Regions from separate parts of the Shewanella sp. 10N.286.48.B5 genome, predicted to be linked through region 1. Evidence: predicted binding sites of a transcription regulator. Region 1 holds the regulator's gene; each other region holds the start of a gene.

Region 1 (10,076 bases):
CCTAATGGCGCGGGTAAAACCACCACCTTTTATATGGTCGTAGGCCTAGTCAAAAGTGATAAGGGCCGCATTCTGATCGATGAAGATGATTTAACCGCAGATCCAATGCATTTGCGCGCCCGAAAAGGCATTGGCTACTTACCTCAAGAAGCCAGTATTTTTCGTAAGCTCACAGTACACGATAATATAATGGCAGTGCTTCAAACTCGCAAAAGCTTATCAAATGAGCAGCGCATTGAAGAACTGGAACATTTATTAGAAGAATTTAACATAACTCATATCCGTGATAGCCAAGGTATGGCGTTATCGGGAGGCGAGCGTCGCCGAGTTGAAATTGCACGCGCATTAGCGGCAAATCCTAAGTTTATTTTATTAGATGAACCTTTTGCAGGGGTAGATCCTATCTCAGTAATCGACATCAAGAAAATTATTCAACAACTTAAAAGCCGTGGTTTAGGGGTGCTAATTACCGACCATAATGTCCGTGAAACACTTGATGTGTGTGAGCGAGCATATATTGTGAGTCACGGAAACTTGATTGCTGAAGGAACACCTGCTGAGATCTTAGTCAATCAGCAAGTTAGGTCGGTATACTTAGGTGAACAATTCAAGCTATAGTTAGCACTATTCAGTTTTTAGTATGGCATTCGCGGCCAACAACAAACCTTAATCTAGTCTATTTTTCTAGGATCATAAACTAGCGCCCACACTGTTCGTCGCGATGATGTAATTCAATTAGGGACAAGCGGTACATGAAAGCCTCACTCCAACTCAAAATGGGTCAACACTTAACCATGACCCCACAGTTGCAACAAGCGATTCGCTTATTGCAACTTTCCTCATTGGAGCTACAGCAAGAAATTCAACAAGCACTTGATTCAAACCCGCTATTAGAGCTTGAAGACGAATTCACTAAAGCCAAAGAGCCCGTAAAAGAAAACGCCCTGCAAACTGACACCGATTTTAGTGATAATAGCCAAGTCACCATAGAAAAAGACACCTCAACGGTTGATACCACTGAATCGCTCACTAAAGATTCTATGCCTGAAGAACTCCCTATGGATACCACATGGGATGAGGTGTATACCGCCTCGCCTACTTCTGGCTCTGGCGCAGTATCGAGCGGTAATGATATGCCGTTTCAAGGCGAAACCAGTGAAGGCTTGTATGAGCATCTTGAATGGCAAAAAAACCTCACTCCCTTTTCTGAAAATGACTTAGTGATTGCAACCGCCATTATTGATGCCATTGATGAGCGCGGTTACCTCACCCAGAGCGTTGAAGACATTTTGCAATCCTTAGGCACTGACGATATCGAACTCGATGAAGTTGAAGCTGTACTTAAACGGGTACAACACTTCGATCCCGTCGGCATTGCAGCGCGAGATTTAAGTGAGTGTCTATTAATTCAATTAGGCCAATACCCTAATGAAATTCCTTGCATAGATAATGTTAAGTTACTGATTAAAGATCATCTTGATTTAATCGCCGGTCGTGACTTTAGGTTACTGATGCGTAAAACCAAGCTTAAAGAAGATGATTTACGTGAAGCCATTGAATTTATTCAAACGCTCAATCCACGTCCAGGCTTGCAAATTACCCCCATTAAAGATGAGTACGTCATTCCTGATGTTACTGTACTTAAAAAGAATGGTCGCTGGGTGGTCGAGCTAAATCCCGATAACATGCCTAAAATTGGCGTTAATCAGCAATATGCAGCTATGGCCAAAGGCGGTTCAAGCCAAGCTGACAGCCAATTTATTCGTGGTCATTTACAAGAAGCTAAATGGTTTATCAAAAGCATCGATAGCCGTAATGAAACCTTACTAAAAGTGGCTAACTGTATCGTACAATTTCAGCAAGGTTTCTTTGAGTTCGGTGAAGAAGCCATGAAGCCGATGGTGCTCAATGATATTGCTGAAGCGGTTGAAATGCACGAGTCGACCATTTCGCGGGTCACGACCCAAAAATACATGCATACCCCCCGTGGACTTTTTGAACTAAAATATTTTTTCTCAAGCCATGTAAGTACCGATGATGGTGGAGAATGCTCTTCTACAGCAATTCGCGCATTTATTAAAAAGCTCGTAGCTGCAGAAAACCCGAAAAAGCCTCTTAGTGATAGTAAAATGGCGACACTATTGGCTGAACAAGGGATTAACGTTGCTCGACGTACGATAGCCAAATATCGAGAGGCAATGCTCATCCCTCCCTCAAACCAACGCAAAAGCTTATAACTTTTGTTATTGGAGGATGACCTATGCAAATTAACCTGACTGGAAACCATATTGAAATAACTCAATCTTTACGGGAATACGTGCAAACAAAATTTTCAAAGCTTGAACGACACTTCGAACAGATCAATAATGTTCACGTTGTGCTCGATGTTCAAAAGCTACAACAGATTGCCGAAGCCAAACTGCACCTAAAAGGCGGTGAAGTGTTTGCTGTATCGCGTAACGCTGATATGTATGTGGCAATAGACGCCCTGATAGATAAGCTAGACCGTCAGGTAATTAAACATAAAGAGAAACTCACTAAGCATTAACGATGGAACTTCGTACCATCCTGCAGCCGGCGTGCACTACCTGTGCCACTCCGGGCAGTAAGAAAAAGGTACTGGAATTAATCAGCAATTTAATGGCTGCCCAGTACCCAACCCTTTCTTCACAGGCTATTTTTGAAAGTCTAATAGCGCGTGAAAAAATGGGCAGTACAGGTATAGGAAATGGCATAGCAATTCCACATGGGCGCTTAGATAATATCGAAGAACCCATTGCTATTTTAATCAAATGCGAAGAGCCAATCGCCTTTGATGCCATAGACAAGCAACCTGTAGATATTTTATTTGCGCTTCTTGTACCTGCAGATCAGTGCCAGCAACACCTAAGCACATTATCTAGCATGGCAGAGAAACTCAGTGATAAATTGATACTTAAACGACTTCGAAAGAGTCATGACGCTACAGAACTTTATCAGGTTATTACTGCATGAAACTTGTCATCGTATCGGGACGTTCAGGTTCAGGAAAATCAGTCGCACTGAGAGTGCTTGAAGATTTAGGTTATTACTGTGTTGATAACCTGCCACTGCCACTGATTGGCAGCCTGCTTGAACAGCTTAAAGATAGTAACGAGCTTGTCGCCATTAGCGTCGATGTGCGTAATATCGAAGAGCAAGGCAAAGTACTCAAAGAGCAAATTGCTTTACTGTCTGACGATACCTGCATTACCAGTTTCTTTTTAAACGCCAACGATAAAGTGTTACTGAAGCGTTTTAGTGAGACCCGCCGATTACACCCACTGTCTAAGAATCAAATTTCGTTACAAGAAGCCATTAAGCTTGAGGGGCGGTTACTCGAACCCATAGCCAAAATGGTTGATCACTATATCGACACCTCGCAAACTAATATCTACGAATTGAGCGATCATGTTCGGCAAATCTTGCTAGGCAGTGTTGATAAAGAATTAGTGGTACATTTTGAGTCATTTGGCTTTAAGCATGGCATGCCGGCTGAAGCAGACTTTATGTTTGATGTGCGCTTTTTACCGAATCCGCACTGGGAGCTTGAGTTAAGGCCCTACACAGGCCTAGATGCGCCCGTGCAAGAGTTCTTAGAGCGACAGCCTTTGGTGAATAAGTTTATCTGGCAAATTGAAAACCTTTTTGACACTTGGATGCCACATTTAGAGCGTAATAACCGCAGCTACCTGACCATTGCCATTGGTTGTACTGGCGGTCAGCACCGTTCGGTTTATATTGCCGATCAGCTCGCTAAACGTTTCAACAACTCTAAGCACAAAGTCAGCGCCCGCCATAGAGAGCTTGGCATTGAATAAGCTAACCACAACGCCAGCCAAAACGGTGGCCTATTCAAAGCAAATTACCATCAGTAACAAGCTAGGCTTGCATGCGCGAGCGGCGACTAAATTGGCAATTTTAGCTACCGAGTTTGACGCAACTATCACCCTTATCCAAGGTGAGAAACAAGCCAGTGCTGCCAGTGTATTGGGGTTATTAATGTTAGAAAGTGGCATTGGTAAAATCATTACTGTTGAAGCTCAAGGCCGTGATGCAGAAAAAGCCCTTGAGGCCGTATGCAAGTTAATCAACGATAAATTTGACGAAGAAAGCTAACCGCCTGCGCCCAGTAACATCTCCAAGGAAACACAGCGACTCACCTTTTCCATTATTTTATTAGCTATACTCAACACACCACCAAGCAGTATTAGCGTATTTATGAATTGCGCATCAAGCCATCAGATATTAGAAATTTCTTCATTCTTTCCGGTGAGTTAAGTTAACATTTCATCATCGTCTTTTCAGGAGTAGCCAATGGGTATTGAAGTCATCGACAGCGAACTGACCGAACAACGTCTTAATCAGCTTACACAAGCATTAGGTAGCGGTATGTTTGTTCATGTCAGAAATATGCTTCATGACATGGCCGCCTCCGATGTCGCATTAATTCTTGAATCATCACCGCCGAAAACTCGTCAAGTGTTATGGCAACTGATTGATCATGAGCAAGCGGGTGAAATCCTAGAAGAACTCGGTGAAGAGTTAAAAGATTCACTCATCAGCGCTATGACCCCAGAAAAAGTAGCCCAAGCCACCTCAGGGATGGATACCGATGACTTGGCTTACATCTTAAGAAGTTTGCCAGATGCTGTTTATAAAAAAGTACTGCAATCCATGAGCAGTCAAGACCGCCATCGCGTCGAACAAGCACTGTCATACCCTGATGACACCGCTGGCAGTATCATGAATACTGATACGGTCACTTTGCGTCCTGACGTTAATATTGATGTGGTATTACGCTATTTACGCCAGCGCGGCAACTTACCCGATACCACAGATACCTTATATGTGGTTGATCGCAACGATCATGTGCTTGGTGGGGTGCGCCTTGCCGATCTACTCACTTGTGATCCTAATTCAACCATTCGCAGCATCATGGATCCTGAATTAGAAAGCATCCCTGTGGACATGCCTGATAATGAAGTGGCGCAATTATTTGAACGCCATGACTGGATTTCGGCCCCAGTGGTAGATGAAGCGCAAAAATTATTAGGCCGTATTACCATTGATGATGTGGTCGATGTTATTCGTGAAGATGCCGAACACTCAATGATGGGGATGGCGGGTATGGATGACGATGAAGATACCTTTGGCCCCGTAATGAAAAGCACCTTCAGACGCTCGCTATGGCTTACCATTAACTTGTTTGCCGCCTTACTTGCTGCATCAGTAAGTAATATGTTTGAAGGCACGTTAGAGCAATTTGCCACCATCGCGATTTTAATGACTATTGTCCCTAGTATGGGCGGTGTGGCAGGCAATCAAACCTTAGCTCTGGTTATTCGTGGTATCGCCTTGGGTCATATTGGCCAAAGTAACTCCCGTTGGCTTATCGGTAAAGAATTAGCCATTGGTTTTCTTAATGGCCTCATGTGGTCGGTACTGGTCTTCTTTGCAGTGTGGCTATGGAAAGGTGATATGGCACTGGGCGGTCTCATTGGCGGCGCGATGCTCATTAACATGACCGTTGCCGGACTAGCGGGGGCCAGTATTCCGCTCATACTTAAAAAACTCAATATCGATCCGGCATTGGCTGGCGGTATGGTACTAACCACAGTCACCGATGTGATTGGCTTATTCGCCTTTTTAGGCTTAGCGACCATTTTCTTAATGTAGCGCCGTAAAACCCCCTCTCTCATCAACATAAAAAGCGGCATTTATTGCCGCTTTTTTGTGCCTTAAAACCATAGAGTTTTAATGGTTACTTTTGTTTACCAATTAAAACCAATTCGCACCAAAATAGTACTTTTGCACCAAGATGTTTCACGCTCACTTTTTAGAGCTAACACTTTAAAAAAATAAGTCACTGTAATAAAAGGGTAAAATATTTATTTCATAATTGGCACAAGTATTCCATTGAGTTACGTATCACTAAAGAGGTAGCTTTTAATTTGACCAATTTAGTGGAGAAATTTAAGCCTTATAAATTTGAATATCAGCAGGAGTCGATGATGAAATTATTACACACATGTTTGAATCTTTGTCGTAATCAGTGCCACTTTTATAAGCATGTAGGCTGTAGCCTATGGGAAGTAGAATAGTCTTATCGTTAAGCCGACGAAGTTAATCGCTTTTAAATGCTTGGAGCTAATATGTCAGCACAAACAAAGTTTTATCCCGAGAGCTTTCAGCAGCAAGTGATCGCTGAAGTGAAGCAACATAATCGATTAATTTCTGATGTTGCTAAGCAATACTGCATCTCAGCAAAAACGGTTTACCAATGGGTTAAAAATAAAGAAACCGCGATGACATCAAAAACTAATGCCGAGGGCGTGACCACTCGCAAGCGTACACAAGCTAAACAGAAAAGCGCTTTAGTGTCAGAGATAGCTCACTTACAACTTAAGTTATCTCAGCTGAATCAGCAGCTGTTATCGATTAATAGCAATTAGTGGGGATTAACACAGTTCCGACAAACTTGATTGAATTAAACGCTGCCCCCATCGGCAATTAATTAGCGACAAATCTATTGTAAGATATAGAGCTGTTCACCCTCAGGTTTGTCAATTTTATTACAAAAAAAGCTGTTATAAAGCAGCTATGTAAGTAAAAAACCTGCAACAGGGACTAACAATAATAATAGGTCGCAGGAATGCCAAAAGGCAGTGTAAGGCCGGTGCTAATGAAAGGATGTCATTGGTGCCCGTGAAGACGAAACGAATGGATTTTAAGACTGTTCCGGCAGGTTTGATTCGATAAGCGCACCACCCCAAGTGCACTTATTAAGAAGCTAATATTCCGACTATAAAGGCTTTTAAACAATCAAGCTTGTCAATTTTATTCAAGCTCAGTGACTGCATTCCCCCCATGATTGCAGTATCACTGAATTGAAACCTGCAACAGGGACTAACAATAATAATAGGTCGCAGGAATGCCAAAAGGCAGTGTAAGGCCGGTGCTAATGAAAGGATGTCATTAGTGCCAGTAAAGACAAAACGAATTGATTTTATAACGGTTCCGGCAGGTTTGATTCGATAAGCGCACCACCCCAAGTGCACTTATTAAGAAGCTAATATTCCGACGATAAAGGCTTTTAAACAATCAAGCTTGTCAATTTTATTCAAGCTCAGTGACTGCATTCCCCCCATGATTGCAGTATCACTGAATTGAAACCTGCAACAAGGCTAACAATAATTATAAGTCGCAGGTATGCCTACAGGCAGGTAAACCACCCTAAGGTAAGGATGTCACTAGGGTGATTGGAGATAGATTCAGGCAGATTTGATGTGTTGCTAACTGTTCCCCAGCAGTGAGCAATAGAGGTTTTATTAGGGCTTAAGCGCCCAAGGTAATACTTCTATCAACATGGCTAATTTATCCGTTTCAACAAGGTGACAGCACTCTCCCCCATGCTTGCATGGTCACTGAATTGAATACCTGCAACAAGGAATAATAACAATAATATGTCGTAGGCAAGCAACAGCGTAACTCTGATGAATGGAAGTCATAAGGGGAAATATTAAAAAGCATAAACTAGGAGATGTATTACGAGTATTAACTAATTTAACAACCAATAGCTTTGATTTGATTGATGGTCGTCCCCAGCGACTATTGATTATGAAAACATTCTATACCCCTTACTTCATGGAATGGCTTTCTACTATCAAACCTATTGAGTCCGTTGACGACTATTTGGACATGAGCAACTGCTTCTCTCCCCAGTTTTCGTAGTGAGCGAATGAATAAGTTTTCATCAACAACAGTTTTAATGCCGATACATTTTGTCGGTAGACAATGCACAAAAAGCCCTGATGGAAGGATCCATCAGGGCTTTTTTATCTTTAAACGTTATAAACGTTCTCAGCCTATGTAGAAACAGCGCCACTCAATTAGTCTTTTTCTGCGGCTAATCTCATATAGCGTTGTGATGACCAGTCAAAGTAATACTCTTGCCCTTGCCACTGATAAATTGTTCTGCCGTCTCTTTGGATAGCGCGGGCATTTTCAGGTAGCTGGGTTAAGCCACTGGCGTATTCAATACTGGTGGTGGATCGTTTCGGTTGAGACACCACTTGATGTTGCTGCGGTTGCACATAGTTTCTGCGGTAATGGCGATCATAGTAATCATAGCGATAGGGCGTTTGCCAGCCGTTATTCCAGCCTATGCCATTATTCCAGCCATAGCCCCAGCCATTATTCCATCGATTTCCCCACCGGTTATAATAAGGGTAACGCCAACCGTTATTCCACCCCACACCGACGCCCCAGCGCACTGATGAACCTGAATGACGTGAATGACGTGAATGACGTGAATGACCATGATGACGATCGGATGTAAGATATCGCAGTTGCGGCAAGCCATCAAAAGCTTGCATGCTAGCTGAAATCTTGTGGGGACTCGCGTCTTGAGCATTAGCCCCTTGGGCATTAGTGCTTATGCCAAGCATTAAACTCAAGCCTACAGTTACTGAGATATACCCTTTTAAGCTCATCAGATATAAAGCCGTAAAGCAGGTCTTTGGCAGTGTCTGTTGTGCTTCTTTGTTCATCTCACGCCCCCCTTTGTACCTAAGCAGCATTTTCTACAGCAGCTAATATAGGGCAATTAAATGGCAATTACCCTATAAACAAGTCTAGCTCAAAACAACCTATAACCAATAACCATCGCTTAACCCTATTTTAGAAAAATGCTCATAGATACCGGCGCTATCTGGTTAATTCAAATCAACATCTAACCCATAATCATCGCTTAACCCAGTTTTATAAAAATGCTGATAGATACGCGGGCAATAGCTATGAGCAGGTTAATTAAAATCAACGACCAACAAATAAACATCGCTTAACCCTATTTTAGAAAAATGCTATAGTGCGCCCCAAAGAGCGATTAACAATAGAGTGAATAAGCCATGAGTTTTAAGGATTTACGTAGCTTCATTGATCACCTTGAAGCTAATGGTGAACTAAAGCGGATTAGTTATGCTGTTGATCCCAATCTAGAAATGACTGAAATTGCCGATCGCGTCTTGCGCTCTGGCGGCCCTGCGTTGTTATTTGAAAACCCAACCAATAACGACATGCCAGTTTTAGTGAATTTATTTGGCACTCCAAAACGTGTTGCTATGGCGTTAGGTAAAGACGACCCACTGGCTTTGCGTGAAGTGGGTGAATTGCTAGCTTTTTTAAAAGAACCTGAGCCGCCAAGTGGCTTTAAAGACGCGATTGCCAAAATACCTAAGTTCAAACAAGCGTTAAACATGCCGCCAAAAACAGTACGTAACCCACCTTGTCAGGAAGTGGTATTAACTGGTGACGAGGTGGATTTAACCAAATTACCGGTACAACATTGCTGGCCTGGCGATGTGGCGCCTCTAGTGACTTGGGGATTAACCATTACTAAAGGTCCGCGCCAAAAAAGACAAAACTTAGGCATTTATCGCCAGCAGTTATTAGGTAAAAACAAACTGATTATGCGCTGGCTTGATCACCGCGGCGGCGCATTAGACTTTAAAGATTTCAAAGAAAAACACCCAGGTGAGCGCTACCCTGTGGTAGTGGCATTAGGCGCCGATCCGGTGACTATTTTAGGCGCGGTAACCCCTGTGCCAGACTCAATGAGCGAATATGCTTTTGCGGGTTTACTGCGTGGTGAACGCACCGAAGTGTGCAAAGCCATCAGTTGCGACTTAGAAGTCCCAGCCACCAGCGAAATCATTTTAGAAGGCTATATTGACCCTGAAGAGATGGCTGAAGAAGGCCCTTATGGCGATCACACTGGTTACTATAACGAAACAGACAAGTTTCCAGTTTTCACCGTCACCCATATGACCCAGCGTAAAGATGCGATTTATCACAGCACCTACACAGGTCGTCCACCGGATGAGCCTGCCATGTTAGGTGTGGCGTTAAACGAAGTCTTTGTGCCGATTTTACGTAAGCAATATCCTGAAATTATCGACTTTTACTTGCCGCCTGAAGGTTGCTCGTATCGCATGGCAGTAATTTCAATTCGGAAGCAATATGCCGGTCATGCCAAACGGGTAATGATGGGCGCTTGG
Region 2 (10,076 bases), on a different contig from region 1:
GACCGATTGATAATGGCCATTTTTATTTAAAACTTGCGCAGCGCATTGTGCATTTATTTGCTACCCGAACCACCTCAGGTGAGCTCTATGAAGTGGATATGCGCTTAAGACCTTCTGGCGCTTCAGGCTTATTGGTTAGCGAGATTGAACAGTATCGCGAATACCAGCGAGATGAGGCCTGGACATGGGAGCATCAAGCTTTGGTGCGCTCACGTTTTGTTTATGGCGATCATCGCTTAGCGGCACGTTTTAGTGAAATTCGCACAGAGGTGCTATCGCATCAGCGCCAGCTTCCTGAACTTGCGAAACAAGTTCGCGATATGCGCATTAAAATGCGCCAGCATTTATTGAAAGCATCAAACGGTAAGTTCGATTTAAAACAGAGTGCGGGTGGCATTGCCGATATTGAGTTTATGGCCCAGTATTTAGTGTTAGCCTACGCTAACAAAAATAAAGAGTTGTCCATATGGTCTGATAATGTGCGCATTTTTCAGCTATTAGCCGAGCTTGAGATTTTACCTGTGATGACTGCTCAATACCTGACTCAAACCTACTGTTGGCTACGGGATGAAAGTCATCGCCTGACTCTTCAGCGCGCTAAAGGCGAAATCGATGCAGATAAAGCCAATAACAAGGTCAGCGAAATTATTAATATTTATCAGCACATTTTAGGTGAAGAGCTATAACGTCTTGTCTAAAACCGTAGATTTTTGGTTTTGTTAGGATAACGGTGCGGGAAAATAGTTACCTGCACCGTTTTATATAAATTAAAAGCGGTGCAGCGCGGCATTCACACACTGATTCAATTTGATACACCATCTTCATATAAAATTTGTCTTTCTCAGGACTAACTCACAGTCTTGTTACTGCATTATTTTACACTGATTGTTTTGAGCCACCTTAAGCGCGCATTCGTATTGATTGCTTTGTCTATTAGGTGTTTAGTGAACAGGTTTTCTTTGTAAGGATGTAGTGATGAAAAATGCCATTGATATATATGAAGCGCTAAAAGTATTTAATAAGATAACCGACATGGGGCAAAAGCTGGCCGCTGCAGATGGCGACAACTCTAGCTATGAACTATGTGGCTTAAATGCGCAAACAGGCTTTGATGGCTACACAATTATTCTTAGTGACGGCCGAACCTCTTTAACGATTTATTTCCATAATAAATATCAATTTGATTACCCAGATAATGCTGCGTTTGATAATTTTATGGCGCGTTTTGCTGAGGTGATGAAGTACTCAGTATAAACAGCACTATGTCACCAAAAAAATTTTGCGCTTTAGTTGCGCTTTGCTGCACGCTAAAGCTTACCTAAGTGCAATTAATGTTATTTTCTGTAGTTAATTCTCAAAGCTGTTAACTCGCACCATTTAACAGCTAGCGTTACAAATTAGCAGTGAGCTAATTATATACATTTAAATTTTTAAACTTGTGCAAAGGTGTAAGAAAGCTGCCCACGGCTGGATATTTTGGTTTTTTTGAACATATTCTGAATATGCATTTTTACTGTATTAATCGATATGCCTAAATTGGCAGCGATTTCATCATTGGTTAAGCCTTGGCATATCAGGGTTAATACCTGCTGCTCTTTCTTGGTCGTTAATGACAGTAATTCATTCTGGCGTTGGGTATTGGGTTGTCGTTTCTTTGATTGAATATAACGTGACATGGCATCGTGGCTGAAATAAAGCTTATTAGCATTAATGCTTTTAAGGGCTTCAATAATGTCAACTTCAGTTGCGGCCAATGGGAGTGCGCCATGGAATCCATTAGAGATAAGTAAAGTTTCACACTCAGTATCTAGTTGAGGGCAAAAGACTAAATGCTTACCTGTTGTAAGAATATCAGCTGAAATTAAATAGGCGTGTTTATGAGGGGCTTCTAAATAGTGAATAAGAAATTTTGGCCTTTTATCGGCAGCTTTACAGGCAAAGTTTAGTGAGTCATAGAAGGCGGTTTCAATATTGAGTAATCCTGAGATTTTAGATACTTGCAGGGCCTGTGGTTCTGGAAGTTGTTTAAAAATCACATCTGAAAAAATCATTTCGGCTACATCCCTGTTATTTGGGCTACTATTGAAAATCCGTTCAATAGCAAATTTATATATTAAAGACAGGCTCTTTTACTAATAGCCGATACATTAAACTATTAAGTTTTACTTTTAAAGCGAAAAGCTCGGAATTGACCTGCAACTTGTGTAAAAGAAATGTTATTTGTTGTTTTAATAAAGTTGGTTTAGTATATGTCAAAATTAATAATAAAGGAAACTGATTGGTATGAATAACAAAGGAAATGGGGTTACTTTTATTGGCCCTGATACTTCATTGGATGGAGATATGACTGTACAGGGACCTGCTTTGGTTGCCGGTAAAGTTAAAGGTGTTATTCGTTCAACAGACCAAGTTAAAATTGAAGTTGGTGGCGAAATTGACGGTGAGCTTTTTTGTCAAGAATTAAGAGTTTGTGGTGAATTTAAAGGTAAATTACATTGCAACAGTTTAGTGATTGTAAGCTCTGGTGTAGTTGAAGGTGATGTATCTAGCCATAAAATGGAAATTTATGATGGTGGTCAATTTTTAGGTGCCAGAACCAAGGGCCCTGAAGAAGGCGTATTACCCCAAGCAACTGTTGAAGATAAGCCAGAAGCACAAGTCACAGAAGCCTATGCTTTCCCAAAGACTGAAGCGCCTGTTGCAGAGGCGCCGATAGCTCAAGCTGCAAATAAGGGACATTTTAACAATCTTAAGCCAGAGCCTGTAGTAAAAACTACCGTAGCGGTTCAGGTGAAAACAGATGTTAATAAAGCCGAACCTAAGAAAGTCGATGTTAAGGCTGAACCTGCACCTGCCACAACTCAGATTAAACCACAGACTCTTGCAGAAATTAATTCACAGACCAGTGGTAGTAGCGCTGCAACTGCAAATTCTCGAGTAGAGCCTCAAGTAAATACAGATGCTCATAATAACCCGAAGCCAGTTGCAGAACCTAAGCCTAAGTCAAAACTTGAGATTAAGCCGCAACCGAATCCTCAAGCTCAACTTGCTGCAGCAGAAGCGGCGAGAAAGGCTCAAGAGAAATCATCAGGTTCAGGTGCTAAGCTATTTGTCGCGGCTATCGCTGTTGCTGCAATTGCTGGCGCGGTTTATAAAAAAGATGAATTGACTCAATTGATTGAATCAAAGTCTGTTACAGCTTCAGTGGTGAAACCGGCAACGACGGTTATTGATATTGAACCACAGCAAATACAGCCAGCAGAAAACCAAATTGAACTTGCTAAGGCAGATGAAGTACTTGAGCCTTCAGTTAGTGTTGCGCTTACCACTGATATTGACGAGTCTGAAATTGTGACTACTGCAAATGATGCGCCTGACTCGGCAATTGAAATGCAAGCAACTGCATCAGCTGAAACAGAAGCAGAACTTGAAGTGACAGAAACTGCTTTAGCTGATGAAACTGAAGACTTGCTTGTCAGTGTGAATGAGGCTGTTGTAGCAGTTGAAGATGAAGTGGTCAGTCAGCCTCAAGTTGATAGCTTAATGGCAGATCTACTCGCTGAAGAGACGACTGATGAGGTTGCAAGTTCAGCAGAAGCAACTGACACGGTTGGCAGCTTATAAATTTTTAAAAGCTAATCTGCAAATAAAAAGGCCTTCATTAGAAGGTCTTTTTATTTATGCTTTCTTTAATGTGTTTATTTTTATATCAGTAACATCCCCCCCTTCCGCACAGCTTTTCTTTGTTCATTTTGACACTTTTTTAACTGCGTAATTCTTATTATCAAGTATTCAAATAGTTATAAACGCTTCGCTCTAATGTTGTGCGCGCCAAATTAAAGTTGCACCTTATTAGTGCATGAAAAGACTTTTTTATTTAACTTATATTTTAAAATGCTATACGAATCATGGTTTTACATGATTGGCCTGATGATTGAATTGTATTTGTAAACAAATTTATAACAATCACACTTTTGGAGGTCGAGATGAAACTCGTCAGCGCTATCATCAAGCCATTTAAATTGGATGATGTCCGTGAAGCTATTGCAAGCATGGGCATTGAAGGAATGACTGTTACCGAAGTAAAAGGTTTCGGTCGTCAAAAAGGTCACACTGAGCTATATCGTGGCGCAGAATACCAAGTCGACTTTCTTCCTAAAGTGAAGTTGGAAATTGCTACTAAAGCAGAAAACTTAGATATGTTAATTGAAGCCATTACGACAGCGGCTCATACCGGCAAGATTGGCGATGGCAAAATTTTTGTTACTGATCTTGAGCAAGCTATCCGTATCCGTACGGGTGAGCTAGATAACGAAGCACTATAAGGGGAATGTAATGGAAGAGTTAGCAACGTTAGGCACAACCGTCACCGAATTACGTTTCGCATTAGATACGTTTTATTTTCTAATATCAGGTGCGTTTGTCATGTGGATGGCAGCAGGTTTTGCAATGCTTGAGGCGGGCTTAGTTCGTTCAAAAAATACCACAGAAATTTTAACTAAAAATGTATGTTTATATTCAATCGCCTGTGTGATGTTCCTGTTAGTGGGTTACAACATCATGTATGTCGATAACACTGAAGGTGGCTGGTTACCATCATTTGGTTCATTAATTGGCTCACAAGCCGCTGATGCAGATCATGCGCTGGAGTCTGACTTCTTCTTCCAAGTTGTATTTGTTGCAACGGCAATGTCAATTGTGTCTGGTGCAGTTGCAGAGCGAATGAAGCTTTGGTCTTTCTTAATCTTTGCAGTGGTATTAACCGCGGTTATCTACCCAATTGAAGGTTACTGGACTTGGGGCGGTGGCTTCCTTTCTGCTGCTGGTTTCGTTGACTTCGCTGGTAGTGGTATTGTACATATGGCCGGTGCAGCAGCAGCTATCTCAGGAGTACTATTACTGGGTGCTCGTAAAGGTAAGTATGGCCCAAATGGTGAAGTTCATCCTATCCCAGGTTCAAACTTACCAATGGCGACATTAGGTATGTTTATCTTATGGATGGGTTGGTTTGGCTTTAACGGTGGTTCACAATTATTAGTCTCAGACGCAGAAAATGCTTCAGCAGTGGCTAAGATTTTTGTAAACACTAACTCAGCAGCCGCTTTCGGTGCAGTTTCAGCATTATTAGTTTGTAAAGTTGTCTGGGGTAAGGCTGACCTAACCATGATTTTAAATGGTGCATTAGCGGGCTTAGTGGCTATTACAGCAGACCCATTATCACCTTCACTATTAATGTCAGGTGTCATTGGTATCGTCGCTGGTGGTGTGGTTATCTTCTCAATTGTTGCCTTTGACCGCATTAAAATTGATGACCCAGTAGGTGCAATCTCTGTACATGGTGTTGCCGGTTTCCTAGGTCTAATGCTAGTACCATTATCAAATGCTGATGCAAACTTTGGTGCTCAGTTATATGGCGCAGCAGTTATCTTTGCTTGGGTATTCTCAGCTTCATTCGTAGTATGGTTTATCCTTAAAGCGACAGTGGGTATCCGTGTTACTGAAGAAGAAGAGTACAACGGTATGGATGCATCTGACTGTGGTGTTGATGCTTACCCAGAGTTTGTTTCAATCAAATCAGCTGGATAATAGATTGCTTTAAACACTGAGCATGTTAAAACTAAAAGCAGAACCTTAGGGTTCTGCTTTTTTGTGACTCTTAAAAAGTGAACAAGTGTGACGAGTGAATAAGTGCAATGAGGTTTAACATGGTTAATTACTTTCAAGTATTGATGATTGCTTTACTTATCAGTATCAGCTTTTTCGCCACTGCGGGAAAAGTGGTTGTGAGAAAGACATCTGAACCATTTGACGCTTTTGCAATACGAAATCAAGTTCAGCAGGACTATCAATGGCAGCAAATGCTCAAAATGCAGCAGCAAATTAATATTTTACAAGCTCTGCCGAATGGCTGTTTGGTATTCGCTGCGCCATACCGTTATTTTAATTGCGCCGGTAATTCCTACCGACCATACACCTATCAAAACCAAGAGGTGTTTATTCAAATTGACCCGCCAGTTGCCAAGTAATAATGAAATTCAAATATTCGCCACTGGCTTAAGCTTTTTACATTCATCTTTTGTAACTTTTTCAAAATCGCAATTCTGCCACTAACTTCTATGCTTAATGATAGGCTTTTATGTGGGGTAGAATTATGTTGCATCATGATGACGTTTCTTCGAAAAATTCATTAATAATTCAATCTTTTGGTTTTTCACGCCTTAATCTCTGTTTTTATTTACTAATATTGATTTTTATTTCAGGCTGCTCTAGCACGTCGAGTATCAATAAAGCCAAGGTTAATGTCAGTGGCTTATTTAACGATAGTTATTTTAATGAGGTAGATATTCCCGCTACAGCAGAGATTTACAATTTACCTGATGAGATAGTTACTGAAATACAGCGTGATTTTGCTCGCTCAGGTGGCGTTAACGGCCTTAAAATACCGGTAAACCTTTGGCTTGCTGAATACATCAATGCTCAAGAGGGGGGCTTTGAATATCGAGATCACTACACCCGAATGGCCAGCGTGACAGCCCTTGAGCGGGCGGGTAACTGCATGTCGCTGGTGGTACTGACAACTGCTATCGCACAGGTACTTGATGTCCCTGTAAAGTTTCAAGATATTGATGTAGAACCCATATGGGATAGAAGGGGAGGTTTTTACCTCGTAAATGGTCACGTAAATATGAAACTACTGCACCGTGACGCTCCCAATAGTATTAGTCTTCACGGTTCGGACATATTAGTGGATTTTTTGCCTGAGCGCTCAATACGCTCATACCGTGTTAAGCAAATTAATAAACAAACCTTATCTGGAATGTACTTTAATAATGTTGCAGCAGAAGCATTAGTACGCGGTGACTACGACTTAGCGTATGCATTGGTAAAACGGGCTATTGAGTTAGACCCGTATCACGTCAATAGTATTAACACTCTGGCGGTGATTTATCGTCATAAAGGATTAGATGAACGGGCAGAAAAAGCCTATCGCTATGTGCTTCAGTTAGAACCTAAAAATATCACTACCCTGTATAATCTTGCATTAATATTAGGTGAGCAAGAGCGACTAGAAGAGTGGAAACAGGTTCATAAAATTCTTGAATTAGCCCGCATTAATAACCCATTCTATTACTTTGATATGGCCCAAGAGGCGTATTTTGAAAAGCAATATCAAGAAGCCTTAGTGTGGTACAAACGTGCGGTTGAACGGGCGGATTACCGCCATGAGTTTTATTTTGGTTTGTCCCGTGCCTACTGGGCAACAGGTGATCAAAGACGTGCCAAGAAAACCATGCAAAAGGCGCTAGATCTTAGCCATGATGAGACCAATCAAGATCGTTATAAAGGTAAGCTGCAAGCTATGATGCGCCATTAATATAATAAGGCCTAGTTACTTTAGCCACTTACAGCGTGTTAGCTGCAAGTGGTTTTTTATTGCTTGATATATTTTGATAGCAATAATCGAAGGAACAGACTCAAGATTAAAGCGAATTGAATTGAAGATAATTTTAGAAATGAATGAATTTATTAGATATTTTATATTTTGAATATGAAAGCTATTTAATAACAGTAATTTAAATTGAATAATTTGATAAAACCGTAGATTGGATGTTTTATTGTATGCTAGTGTTTGAAATATAAAGCTGTCCGTAATGCTTTACTGCTCAACGTTTAACGTTGGCATAAATAACTGTTTGCTGGAGTTGTATAAACTATGTATTACAAAAATGATGACGTTAGAATTGATGAGATAAAAGAATTATTGCCCCCAATTGCTATTTTAGAGCGATTTCCGGCGTCAGAAGCAGCATCAGCAACAGTGTTTAATGCACGAGATAGCATTCATAGAATTTTAAACAAACAAGATGATCGCTTACTTGTTGTTATTGGCCCTTGTTCAATACATGATCCCGTCGCAGCTTTAGATTATGGCAAGCGTTTAATTGCTCTACGTGAGCAATTTAAAGATCAACTAGAAATTGTAATGCGTGTTTACTTCGAAAAGCCTCGTACTACGGTAGGTTGGAAAGGGCTGATCAATGATCCTTACATGGACAATAGCTTTAAGCTTAATGACGGCCTACGAACAGCGCGTAAATTATTGGTCGATTTGAATGAATCTGGCATACCAGCCGCCGGTGAGTTTCTTGATATGATCACGCCGCAATATGTGGCAGATATGATGTGTTGGGGAGCCATCGGTGCCCGTACTACAGAGTCACAAGTGCACCGTGAGCTTGCTTCAGGTTTATCGAGCCCTGTAGGCTTTAAAAATGGTACTGATGGCACCATTAAAGTGGCGATTGACGCGATTGGTGCAGCAAGTGCTCCGCACCACTTTTTGTCAGTCACCAAGTTTGGTCACTCAGCTATTGTATCCACGAAAGGTAATCCAGATTGCCATATTATTCTGCGCGGCGGTAAAGAGCCTAATTATAGCCAACCTCATGTTAGTGCTATTGAAACTCAATTAGAGAACGCCAAATTGCCTGCTAACATTATGATTGATTTTAGCCACGCTAACAGCAGTAAAGACTTTAATAAACAGATGCTAGTGGCTGAAGATGTTGCTGGGCAAATTAGCCAAGGCAATCACAATATTTTTGGGGTGATGGTTGAAAGCAACATTGAAGAAGGCCGCCAAGATCTCGTGGTCGGCAAGGAGTTGTGTTACGGCCAAAGCATAACTGATGCATGTATTGGCTGGAGTGATACTGAAAAGCTATTAGCCACGTTAAATCAAAGCGTATTAAATCGCCGCGGCTAACAGTGCTGCTTGTCTCCAATAATTAAGGCGCTTTTTAGCGCCTTAATTATTGCTATTAGCTAAATATTCATTGGCTTTTGCAAGGCTACCAAAAGCAGAAATAAGATTATTTCTTCCCTTATCCTGAAGCTCAGGGTTACCAGACTCAATCATCATCCACACCCAAGTTTGAATTAATTGCATTGGTGGAGCCTGCGTTTTTGCTGCGTCTAACATATTGCGTCCTTTGAACTGGGAATAAAGGTGAATGATTAATGGAAATCGCTAACAAGTAACGAGTAAAGAGTAGCAAATTCTTTTTCGTTGCAGAACTGTAAACCAAGCTGATTTTGCAATATTTTGTGTTTTTTTGCTAAAAAATAACCTTTGATACTAGCAAATGATAATATCTGTAAGTCTAAAGTGCTATTAGCGTCGATATTAAACGCTATGATGATTTAATTTTGGCTGCTTAAAACAAATTCTTTAGTCTTGCTCAAATCAAGTCACACTAAATTGGCGACTAAGTGTTAACTTAGTGTGGTGGCAAAAGTAAAAGCTAGTTTCGCAATAAACATTCTTAAATTTAATCATTGGTGGTAATGAATGAGACCGTCGGCGTATTTTGATGGACCAGTAGGCAAGCTTAATTGGAAAGTCGTTGGGTTATTAGTGCCCTACTTATTTGAGTTTAAAGGTCGCATCTTTTTGGCGATGCTGTGTTTGGTCATTGCCAAACTTGCTAGTGTTGGTTTGCCATTTATTTTAAAAGACTTAGTCGACAGTTTAGATGGCCAACGCACCGCAGCTATTGTTGCTGTGCCTATTGCATTAGTGCTTGCATATGGCGGGGTGCGCTTTTTAAATGTAGTCATTGGCGAAATTCGTGACACCTTGTTTGGTCGGGTGACTGAAAGAGCCATTCGCCGTTTAGGCTTGAGCGTATTTGAGCATTTGCACCGCCTAGATCTTGATTTTCATTTAGACAGACGAACCGGCGGGTTATCAAGAGATATTGAGCGCGGCACCAGTGGTGTGAGTTTTCTGATGCGCTTTATGGTGTTCAATATTGTGCCGACATTATTAGAAATTGCTTTAGTGGTTGGCATTTTCCTTTATAAGTACGGTGTTGGCTTTGCGCTTATTACCTTGGTTGCCGTGGTTGCTTATATTGGTTATTCAATTGTGGCCACTGAGTGGCGCACCGGCTATGTTAGGGATGCTGCAAGGGCTGACTCTTTATCGAATACTCGCGCCATCGACAGCTTATTAAATTATGAAACAGTTAAATACTTTAATAATGAGCAATATGAGTCAAATCGCTATGATT
Region 3 (10,076 bases), on a different contig from region 1:
TATTGATCAAACCGATAAACACATTATGGCTAACACGAATGCCTTAAGCTCGGCGATTAACAATCTGGTGATGAACAGCCTAGAGGCCAATGCCACAGAAATTCAGATTGTGACTGGCGAAGATGAACACGGCATTAATATCGATGTGATTGATAACGGTAAGGGTTTATCAAAAGAGATGCAGCAACAAGTATTGGAGCCTTTTTTTACCACTAAAAGCCAAGGGACAGGCCTAGGCTTAGCGGTAGTGCAAACCGTGGTGAGAAATCATGGCGGCAGATTACAGGTGACATCGCAGCCCCACAAAGGCAGCTTAATTCGACTATCATTTCCTATGGCTAAAGACACGGAACAAGCCAAAAAAATAGTGGAGGGATCCCATGAGTGAAGCCAAGTTACTGTTAGTTGAAGATGATGCCGCGCTGCGTGAAGCCTTACTTGATACCTTGATGTTAGCCCAATATGACTGCGTTGATGTGGGCTCTGCAGAAGAGGCCATTATTGCCATGAAAACCACGACGTTTGATATGGTTATCAGTGATGTGCAAATGGAAGGTATTGGCGGGCTAGGGCTATTAAACTATTTACAGCAAAACCATAGTAAAGTCCCCATTTTATTAATGACCGCTTTTGCCACCATTGACAGTGCGGTTAGCGCCATAAAACTTGGTGCGGCGGATTATCTGGCTAAACCTTTTGCGCCTGAAGTGTTGTTAAATCAGGTATCTCGCTACTTACCCCTTAAACAAAATTTAGGTCAACCTGTGGTCGCCGATGACAAAAGCTTGGCGCTACTGAATATTGCCCAGCGGGTGGCAAGCTCTGATGCCTCAGTGATGATCATGGGGCCAAGTGGATCGGGCAAAGAAGTGCTAGCACGTTATATTCATCAAAACAGCCCTCGAGCAGAAAAACCTTTTATCGCCATTAATTGCGCAGCAATACCTGAAAATATGCTTGAAGCCACCTTATTTGGCTATGAAAAAGGCGCTTTTACAGGCGCTTATCAGGCATGCCCTGGAAAATTTGAACAGGCTCAAGGCGGCACCATATTGCTTGATGAAATTTCTGAGATGGAGCTAGGGCTGCAAGCCAAATTGTTGCGAGTACTGCAAGAGCGTGAAGTTGAGCGTTTAGGTGGCCGTAAAACCATAGCCCTTGATGTGAGGGTACTTGCCACTTCAAACCGTGATTTAAAGTCCATGGCAACATCGGGCGCATTTCGAGAAGATTTATATTACCGCATTAATGTATTTCCACTAACCTGGCCGGCATTAAACCAACGACCGGCTGATATTTTACCCTTAGCAAGGCACTTGCTGGTTAAGCATGCTAAGGCATTTAATGTCTCACCAGTGCCAGAGTTAGATGAGATAGCTTGTCGTCGTTTATTGGCTTATCGCTGGCCAGGTAATGTCCGTGAGCTGGATAATGTTATTCAGCGCACCTTGATACTGAATAATGGCGAGGAGATAACTGGCGCGGATATTATTCTTGAAGCTGAAGATGTTACTTTGAGCCCCAATGAGCAACCCGTGGCCGCTGCTGAAACGGACGGGCTTGGGGGCGAACTGCAGGCTCAAGAGCATGTGATTATTTTGGAAACCTTAAATCTATGTAATGGTAGCCGTAAAGACGTAGCTGAGAAGCTGGGAATTAGCGCCAGAACATTGCGCTATAAAATGGCTAAAATGCGTGACTTGGGTATTCAAGTCCCTGCTTAAATATCGACGTTTAGTTCATTTTTATACTTAACTCTAAATTCTAAAATATTAGCTTAACCGCTTTGATGTTACTAAAGCGGTTCTATTTTGTGTGTTTTTCACCCTTTCAAGTTGTTTTTAAGCTCTTTTCATGGGCTTAAGTGTATTTAAGCTATTGTTGGCATCCTACTTGCTAATTCTATTGTAACTGTTTTTAAGTCGTCAAATATCCGACGAATGGAGTTTACAATGCAGATTAGTTCAAATCCTTTTTTACAAGAAATGCAATCCTTAAAGGGTGAGATTTCGCCTAATCTTGGCTTACCTATTCAAGCGGATATGATTCAAAAAGTCGGTAATACTTCTGGTGCTGACTTTGGCCAATTGTTATCTCAAGCGGTTGGTGGCGTGGCTGATTTACAATCAAACTCAGCTAATTTAGCCACCCGATTAGAGATGGGCGATAGCACTGTGACCTTATCTGATACCGTGATTGCCCGTGAAAAAGCCGGGGTTGCATTTGAAGCAACGGTGCAAGTGAGAAACAAACTTGTAGAAGCGTATAAAGAAATTATGAGTATGCCTGTTTAGGCTTTTATTAATAGTATTGTTGTTGATATTCTGGTATTGAAGTAGGTAAATATTGTGAGCACAGATCTAGTATTAGATTCAGATAAAGTCGATAGCACAGGGATTCAGCAGGAAAATAAACCTGGCTTGAAAAGCTCGTTTGGTAGTGCTGACTTTATGCGTCAAATCACTATGATATTGGCTTTAGCTGTATGTCTTGTGCTGGCAGTATTTATGATTATTTGGGCGCAAGAGCCTGAATATAGGCCGTTAGGGCAAATGGAAACTGCTGAAATGATCCAAGTATTGGACGTTTTAGATAAGAATAAAATTGCCTATAAAATCTCCGGCGATGTAGTCAGTATTCCTGAAAACAAATATCAAAATGTCAAACTGCTGCTGGGCCGTGCAGGCGTTGAAGCCAGTAGTCAACCAACCGATTATTTAAGCCAAGACAGCGGTTTTGGTGTTAGTCAGCGCATGGAGCAAGCCCGCCTTAAACAAAGCCAAGAAGTTAATTTAGCCAGAGTGATAGAAGAGCTAAAAAGTATTAGCCGCGCCAAAGTGATATTAGCTATTCCCAAAGAAAATGTGTTTGCCCGTAATAAATCTAAACCTAGCGCTACCGTAGTTGTGAGCGTTCGTCGTGGTAGCCTTGGCCAAGAAGAAATTGACTCTATCGTTGATATTGTTGCCTCAGCAGTACAAGGCTTAGAGCCAAGCCGGGTGACAGTGACCGATTCAAATGGCCGCCTGCTAAATTCAGGTAGCCAAGATGGCGCCTCCTCAAGAGCCCGCCGCGAGCTTGAATTAGTGCAGCATCAAGAAGCAGAATATCGTAACAAAATCGATTCGATATTAATGCCTATTCTAGGCCCTGAAAACTTCACTTCTCAAGTGGATGTCAACATGGACTTCACCGCGATTGAGCAAACCGCGAAACGCTTTTCGCCTGATTTACCCGCTGTACGCAGTGAAATGACCATAGAGCGTAATTCAAGCGGTCAATCAATGGGTGGCATTCCTGGGGCATTAACCAATCAGCCTCCTATGGATTCAGATATTCCACAAGAAGCAGGCGCAGAGCAAACTACAGCCGTTAATGGCAATAGCCATCGAGAAGCAACCCGTAATTTTGAACTTGATACCACCATCAGCCATACCCGCCAGCAAGTGGGTGTGGTGCGCAGAGTCAGTGTGTCGGTGGCCATTGATTATAAACCGGGACCAGCTGATGAAAGTGGCATAGTGACCCGCATTCCGCGCACCGAACAAGAGCTAACCAATATTCGTCGCTTACTTGAAGGGGCGATGGGCTTTACCAGTCAACGTGGTGATAGCTTAGAAGTGGTCACAGTACCGTTTATGAACCAGCTTATTGAAGAGCTGCCCGCCGCTGAAATGTGGGAGCAGCCTTGGTTTTGGCGCGCGGTGAGATTGGTGTTAGGGGCGTTTTTAGTCTTAGTGCTGATTTTGTTTGTGATTCGCCCTATGTTAAATCGTTTGTTTAATAACGACGAAGTCGAGATGCCCGAAGAGCCGCGCTTAGGTCATGAATTGGCTGAGATTGAAGATCAGTATGCCGCCGATACCTTGGGTATGCTCAATAGCCAACAAGCAGATTATAGCTATGCCGATGATGGCTCGATTCAAATACCAAACCTGCATAAAGATGATGATATGATTAAGTCGATTAGGGCATTAGTGGCTAATGAACCTGAACTTTCTACCCAAGTAATTAAGAGTTGGTTACAAGAAGATGGCAAATAATACCCTGGCAGCACCCGTAGGCGAACAGGCTAGTCTTGAAGAGCTGAGTGGCATTGATAAAACTGCTATTTTGTTACTGAGCTTAAGTGAAGCAGATGCCGCCTCAATCTTAAAGCACTTAGAGCCAAAACAAGTGCAAAAAGTCGGTATGGCCATGGCCGCCATGCAAGACTTTGGTCAAGAGAAAGTCATTGGGGTGCATAAGCTGTTTTTGGAAGAGATTCAGAAGTTTTCTTCCATTGGTTTTAACAGTGAAGAGTTTGTCCGCAAAGCATTAACTGCGGCCCTAGGTGAAGACAAAGCCGGTAATTTGATTGAACAAATTATTATGGGCAGTGGCGCTAAAGGCTTAGATTCGCTTAAGTGGATGGATGCACGCCAAGTGGCGACCATTATTCAAAACGAGCATCCACAAATCCAAACTATTGTTTTATCTTATTTAGAGCCTGATCAAGCGGCTGAAATCTTCAGTCAGTTCCCTGAAAATACCCGTTTAGATTTAATGATGCGCATTGCTAACTTAGAAGAAGTTCAACCAGCAGCTTTGCAAGAATTAAACGACATCATGGAAAAACAATTTGCCGGACAAGGCGGCGCACAAGCTGCGAAAATGGGCGGCTTGAAAGCGGCGGCCAATATCATGAACTTCCTTGATACGGGTGTTGAAGGCCAGATCATGGAAACCATGCGTGAATCTGATGAAGAAATGGCGCAGCAAATTCAAGATCTGATGTTTGTGTTTGAAAACTTAATTGATGTAGATGATCGCGGTATTCAAGCTTTGCTGCGTGAAGTTCAACAAGATGTGCTAATGAAAGCATTAAAAGGTGCTGATGATCAGTTATCTGACAAAATTATTGGTAATATGTCTAAGCGAGCAGGTGAGCTATTACGTGATGATCTTGAAGCCATGGGGCCGATAAGGATCAGTGAAGTGGAAATGGCTCAAAAAGAGATCCTTGCGATTGCGCGTCGATTAAGTGACAGCGGCGAAATTATGCTCGGTGGCGGCGGTGGTGATGAGTTCCTATAGTCCGATTTAAGCCGATTTTATAACGAGGTACAACCAGAGCAATCATGACTAAAGCTAATAACAATAATAACCTAACAGAAGTTGATGAAGATTTTAGCCATTGGCAATTACCGGATGTTTCCCAACAAAAAACTGACACTGGCTCAAATTTATTTGGCCAACTAGGACGTCAAAATCCCCAGCCTGTTGCTGAAGACAAGCCCCTTTTACCGCCTACCATGGCTGAAATAGAGCAAATTCGAGTTGAAGCTGAACAAGAAGGTTTTGAGCAAGGCCAGCTTGATGGGCTAGCGAAAGGCACGGAGCAAGGTCGGCTTGAAGGTTTAGAGCAAGGTCACGCTGAAGGCTTTAGCCAAGGAGAACAACAAGGTTATGAAGTGGGTTTAGCCAAAGCTAATGAGATGCTTGAGCGTTTATCTGGCTTAGTTGAGCAATTTGAGCAACCCTTATTAGTGCTTGATGCTGAAATTGAAGCTGAGCTATTACAGCTATCCATTAATCTGACCAAATCCATCGTCGGTAATGAATTACAAACTCATCCTGAACATATTATATCTGTACTGCGTCAAGGGGTAGATTCGTTACCGATTAAAAAACAACAAGTCACTCTGAGGTTTAGCCCAGATGATGCTGCACTTGTTAATCAATTATACAGTGAAGCGCAATTAGCTAAGAATCGTTGGGAAATTGAAGTTGATCCATCTCTTAAAAACGGTGACTGCATCATTCACAGCGAGCGCTCCAGTGTCGACTTACGAGTTGAAGCGCGTATGAGTCAAGCTCTTAGTGGCTTGCAGCAACAGGTCGCAGCGATTCAGGCCAATGTGCAAACGATTAAGTCAGATTCAAGTAACTACACCACTAGCATTGCCGAGGATGCTAGCGAATGTAGCCTTAAGGTGGTGGGAGCAAAGCGGGATCAACTCACTGATGACAATGTTTCTTCTGTCGTACATGAAGAGGGTTTACACCTTGTTGATGAGGTAGATGATGCTAAATCGCCAACATCAGTTACTAAATAAATTTAAACTTCATAGTAATAAAGTCACCCCCATTCGGCCTGTGGCCAGTGGTCAGCTGGTTAGGGTTGTTGGCTTAACCCTCGAAGCTACCGGCTGTAGAGCCCCTGTCGGCAGTTTATGCTCTATCGAAACCATGGCCGGTGAGCTAGTGGCTGAAGTCGTTGGATTTGATGATGAATTACTTTATCTCATGCCCGTAGATGAATTAAGAGGGGTGTTACCGGGAGCAAGAGTGCAGCCTTTAGGTGAGCAGTCAGGGTTAAATGTCGGCTTAAGTTTACTTGGTAGAGTTTTAGACGGTAGTGGTTTACCCCTTGATGGCCTTGGACCATTAAATACTGAGCAACATGCCTCGCGTCATGCGCCGCCCATTAACCCTTTATCGCGCCGCGCGATTACCGAACCATTAGATGTGGGGGTTAGAGCCATTAATGCCATGTTGACCGTAGGTAAAGGCCAGCGGATGGGCCTGTTTGCCGGCTCTGGTGTGGGTAAAAGTGTGCTGTTAGGCATGATGACTCGCGGCACCACTGCTGACATTATTGTGGTGGGGCTGGTGGGTGAACGTGGCCGTGAAGTAAAAGAGTTTATTGAAGAGATTTTAGGCCCAGAAGGCCGAGCCAGATCTGTGGTGGTCGCAGCACCTGCTGATACTTCACCATTGATGCGATTACGCGCCTGTGAAACCTCAACACGTATTGCGGAGTATTTTAGAGACCTTGGCTATAACGTATTGTTATTGATGGACAGTTTAACCCGTTACGCCCAAGCCCAGCGTGAAGTAGCCTTGGCAGTGGGTGAGCCTCCGGCGACCAAAGGTTATCCGCCATCGGTGTTTGCTAAATTACCCCGCTTGGTCGAACGGGCAGGTAACGGCGGCCCAGGTCAAGGTTCGATTACCGCATTTTATACCGTGCTTACCGAAGGTGATGATCAACAAGATCCCATTGCCGATGCGTCACGGGCGATTTTAGATGGTCATATTGTGTTATCAAGAACGCTGGCAGATTCTGGCCATTACCCCGCGATTGATATTGAGCAGTCCATTAGCCGCGTCGCACCTATGGTGATTAGCACTGAGCATTTAGAGTCCATGCGTCTGGTTAAACAGATGTATTCACTTTATCAGCAAAACAGAGACTTAATTTCAATTGGGGCTTATTCCCAAGGCAGCGATCCACGCATTGATAACGCTATTCGGTTACAACCAGCGATGAATGCATTTTTACGCCAAGGATTTAAAGATGTTATTTCCTTTGATAACAGTCAAACCATGGTTGGGCAGATTGCTGCTCAGTGTAAATAATGCGCCGGGCTGATCCATTAATTACAGTGCTTAAACTCAATAAAGAAGCAGAAGAACAGGCGGCTTTACAGCTTAAATCTGCACAATTAGAACTACAAAAATGTGAGGGGCAATTAGAGGCGTTAAATAATTATCGTCTCGAGTACATGAAGCAAATGAATGAAAATCAAGGCAAAACGCTAAGTGCCAGTGAATATCATTCTTTTCATGAATTTATTAAGCAAATTGACCAAGCACTAGTGCAGCAAGTTAATACCGTTAAAGAAGCACAAAATCAGACCCAACATCGACAAGTTAATTGGCAGCAAAAGCAACAAAAGCGTAAAGCGGTTGAATTGTTGTTAGCTAAAAATGATCAAAAAGCTCAGCAAATAGCCAATAAACAAGAGCAAAAAGCCTCAGATGAATTTGCGATGCAGCAGTTTATTCGTAAAACCCCGCGTTAAATTCCCTTATCCGTTTTTAGCCTAATTAATTTTTATTCTGGCACTCTTATTGCTTGGTTCGTTATTAATAATAAAAGCGTCAGCAATGTGACTTTCATAATTTTATAGCACCAATAGGTTTTCGGTGTTATTAACTCGGAGTTTGTTATGCAGCAAGTGAGTAATATTTTACTTGGAAATTGCAATAAAATGGCGAATTCCCCAACGGGAGAGACGCCGCAAGGTACTGATAGCCCATCTTTTTTGTCGGCGCTTAATCAAGTTTCTCAAACTGATGAGATGCAGGGTAACACTGAGCAAGCTTCTGAAAATAACTCAGATATCAATCTGGTGGATGACAATGCCTCACAAGAGCATATTGCTGCAGAAACCGATATTGCTTTAATCTTTGCTCAAATTGACTTAGCAGAAAATTTTGAAACCAATAGCCAACCAACTGGTGGCAACATATTGCCGCTGGCTATTGAGGCCGATTCAGCTGAACTGTCACAAGAGGCTTTAGGTAACTTAGCTGAAGCGATTTCAATGCCCCAAATAGATGCTATGGCAGCAGATAGCGACAGTTCAACTACAGAATTTTTAAGTGACTATTCAGCTGAGCAACTACAAAATTTATCTGAATTTAGTGCAATGTCTGCAGCTGAGTTGTCAGCATTATCAGTCAAGGAGTTAAATCAGCTGATCACTGACTTTAACCAGCAAACTCCCATCCAAGGTGGAGCCTTACTCCCTTTGATTGAGTTAGCAACAACCAGCGCCATAGATAATGCTGAAAAACCAGCCCTTGCACTTAGCAGTGGCTTTAGTTCAATTCATAAAAACATAATGGATAACAATAGCGCTGCTGTTGATGTAAACAAAAACCTAGTTGATGTAAACAAAGGCTTAGTTGATGCAAACAAAACTTTAGGCGCTCCTGACAGTATTGAAGGCAAAATAACCTCAAAGGAATCTGGGGTTAACCTGAGTAAAGCTGAGTTCTCGGTATCCATGGATAAGTCTGCTATTCCTTCCTCTGCCAATAGTCCTAGTAGTAATGCCCTAGCAAATAATGCCATTGCCCTTAGCGCTGGTGAGTTTACTCTTGATGCAGAATCTGTGGATCTCAAGGCGATACAAAATCAAAGTAGCTTAACGTCAGTGCATAAAAGTGATGTGCCGCAATTTCAATTATCGTTACGCCAAGGATCTGAGTCGGTAGGGCAAATGCAGGAGATGATCCAAAAGTTCGCCCCTGTGATGAAGCAACAACTCATGACGATGGTAGGACAGGGCATTCAACATGCGGAAATTCGATTAGATCCGGCAGAGCTTGGCCATATGGTGGTCAGAGTTCAAGTTAATGGCGATCAAACCCAAGTGCAATTTCAAGTGGCGCAGACACAAACCCGAGACCTATTGGAGCAAGCTATTCCGCGGCTTCGGGAAATGCTAGCAGAAGAAGGGCTGCAATTGGCTGACAGTCATGTTTCTCAAGACGGCGAACAGCAGAAAAACGCTGATTATGATGAGTCGAGTGCTAGTAATGACAGGCTTTTGGATGAAATTTCAGCACAAGAACTTGAGATAGTCACAAAACATGCCATGAGTGGCAGTTCAGCTATAGATTATTACGCTTAAGTCGGTAACCTATGGGTTAATGATCGCAAAATCAAAAACTAAGCTGAAACTTAGTTAACACAATAATAACAATAGCGTGATGGAATCATTTATGCCAGAAGAAGCTTCTTTAGAATTAACTACCCAGAACCCACCAAAAAGTATCAATAAAATGATTATTTTTTTGGTGGTTGGCATGTTGCTGCTGGCAGGCATTGCTGTGACAGTGCTGTTTTTTATTGGCGACAATGCGAAAGCGACTGCAAACTCACCTGCAACTGACATAAGTACTGCAACTGTAGTAACTGATGCTGCTACTGGTAAGGCAAATTATGTGGGTATGCCAAGACCATTTTTATTCAATCTAGCGGGTGCTAATCGTTCACGTTTAGTTGAAATAAAAGTGCAGTTAATGGTGCGAGGCGATGACGGCGTTACTGCAAAAATGCACATTCCTTTAATTGAACATGCGCTTTTAAACACATTTAGCGCAGCAGATGTACAAAAGCTAAGTACCCAAGCGGGTAAAGATGAATTACGCCAATTAGCCCTATTAAATGTTCAAAATACATTGCAACCCATAACCGGCCAAAAAGTCGTTGAAAGAGTACTTTTTACTGGTTTTGT

Evidence for each region. The regulator sigma-54, encoded in region 1, starts transcription at its own class of promoters, with help from an activator protein. The targets are predictions, from matches to a motif close to GTTGGCACGNNNNTNGNNT.
Region 2: the regulator sigma-54 is predicted to act here: its motif matches at 3,922-3,940, upstream of BCU57_RS13250 (P-II family nitrogen regulator).
Region 3: the regulator sigma-54 is predicted to act here: its motif matches at 7,887-7,905, upstream of BCU57_RS01995 (flagellar hook-length control protein FliK).

Annotation. Positions count from the first base shown of each region.
Region 1 is NZ_MCVG02000002.1:329,114-339,189, forward strand. It holds gene lptB (LPS export ABC transporter ATP-binding protein) at 1-618, shown strand, start outside; gene BCU57_RS16335 (RNA polymerase factor sigma-54) at 753-2,237, shown strand; gene hpf (ribosome hibernation promoting factor) at 2,261-2,548, shown strand; gene ptsN (PTS IIA-like nitrogen regulatory protein PtsN) at 2,551-2,994, shown strand; gene rapZ (RNase adapter RapZ) at 2,991-3,839, shown strand; gene BCU57_RS16355 (HPr family phosphocarrier protein) at 3,865-4,137, shown strand; gene mgtE (magnesium transporter) at 4,336-5,697, shown strand; gene BCU57_RS16365 (transposase) at 6,174-6,473, shown strand; gene BCU57_RS16370 (hypothetical protein) at 7,911-8,570, opposite strand; gene ubiD (4-hydroxy-3-polyprenylbenzoate decarboxylase) at 8,928-10,076, shown strand, end outside.
Region 2 is NZ_MCVG02000001.1:3,086,295-3,096,370, reverse strand. It holds gene glnE (bifunctional [glutamate--ammonia ligase]-adenylyl-L-tyrosine phosphorylase/[glutamate--ammonia-ligase] adenylyltransferase) at 1-686, shown strand, start outside; gene BCU57_RS13265 (DUF3081 family protein) at 976-1,254, shown strand; gene BCU57_RS13260 (response regulator transcription factor) at 1,431-2,051, opposite strand; gene BCU57_RS13255 (bactofilin family protein) at 2,284-3,624, shown strand; gene BCU57_RS13250 (P-II family nitrogen regulator) at 3,987-4,325, shown strand; gene BCU57_RS13245 (ammonium transporter) at 4,336-5,586, shown strand; gene BCU57_RS13240 (hypothetical protein) at 5,706-6,026, shown strand; gene BCU57_RS13235 (tetratricopeptide repeat protein) at 6,137-7,375, shown strand; gene aroG (3-deoxy-7-phosphoheptulonate synthase AroG) at 7,715-8,767, shown strand; gene BCU57_RS13225 (hypothetical protein) at 8,810-8,983, opposite strand; gene BCU57_RS13220 (ABCB family ABC transporter ATP-binding protein/permease) at 9,353-10,076, shown strand, end outside.
Region 3 is NZ_MCVG02000001.1:455,313-465,388, forward strand. It holds gene BCU57_RS01955 (sensor histidine kinase) at 1-388, shown strand, start outside; gene BCU57_RS01960 (sigma-54-dependent transcriptional regulator) at 381-1,724, shown strand; gene fliE (flagellar hook-basal body complex protein FliE) at 1,953-2,294, shown strand; gene fliF (flagellar basal-body MS-ring/collar protein FliF) at 2,349-4,043, shown strand; gene fliG (flagellar motor switch protein FliG) at 4,033-5,076, shown strand; gene fliH (flagellar assembly protein FliH) at 5,121-6,098, shown strand; gene fliI (flagellar protein export ATPase FliI) at 6,067-7,404, shown strand; gene fliJ (flagellar export protein FliJ) at 7,404-7,850, shown strand; gene BCU57_RS01995 (flagellar hook-length control protein FliK) at 7,998-9,470, shown strand; gene fliL (flagellar basal body-associated protein FliL) at 9,562-10,076, shown strand, end outside.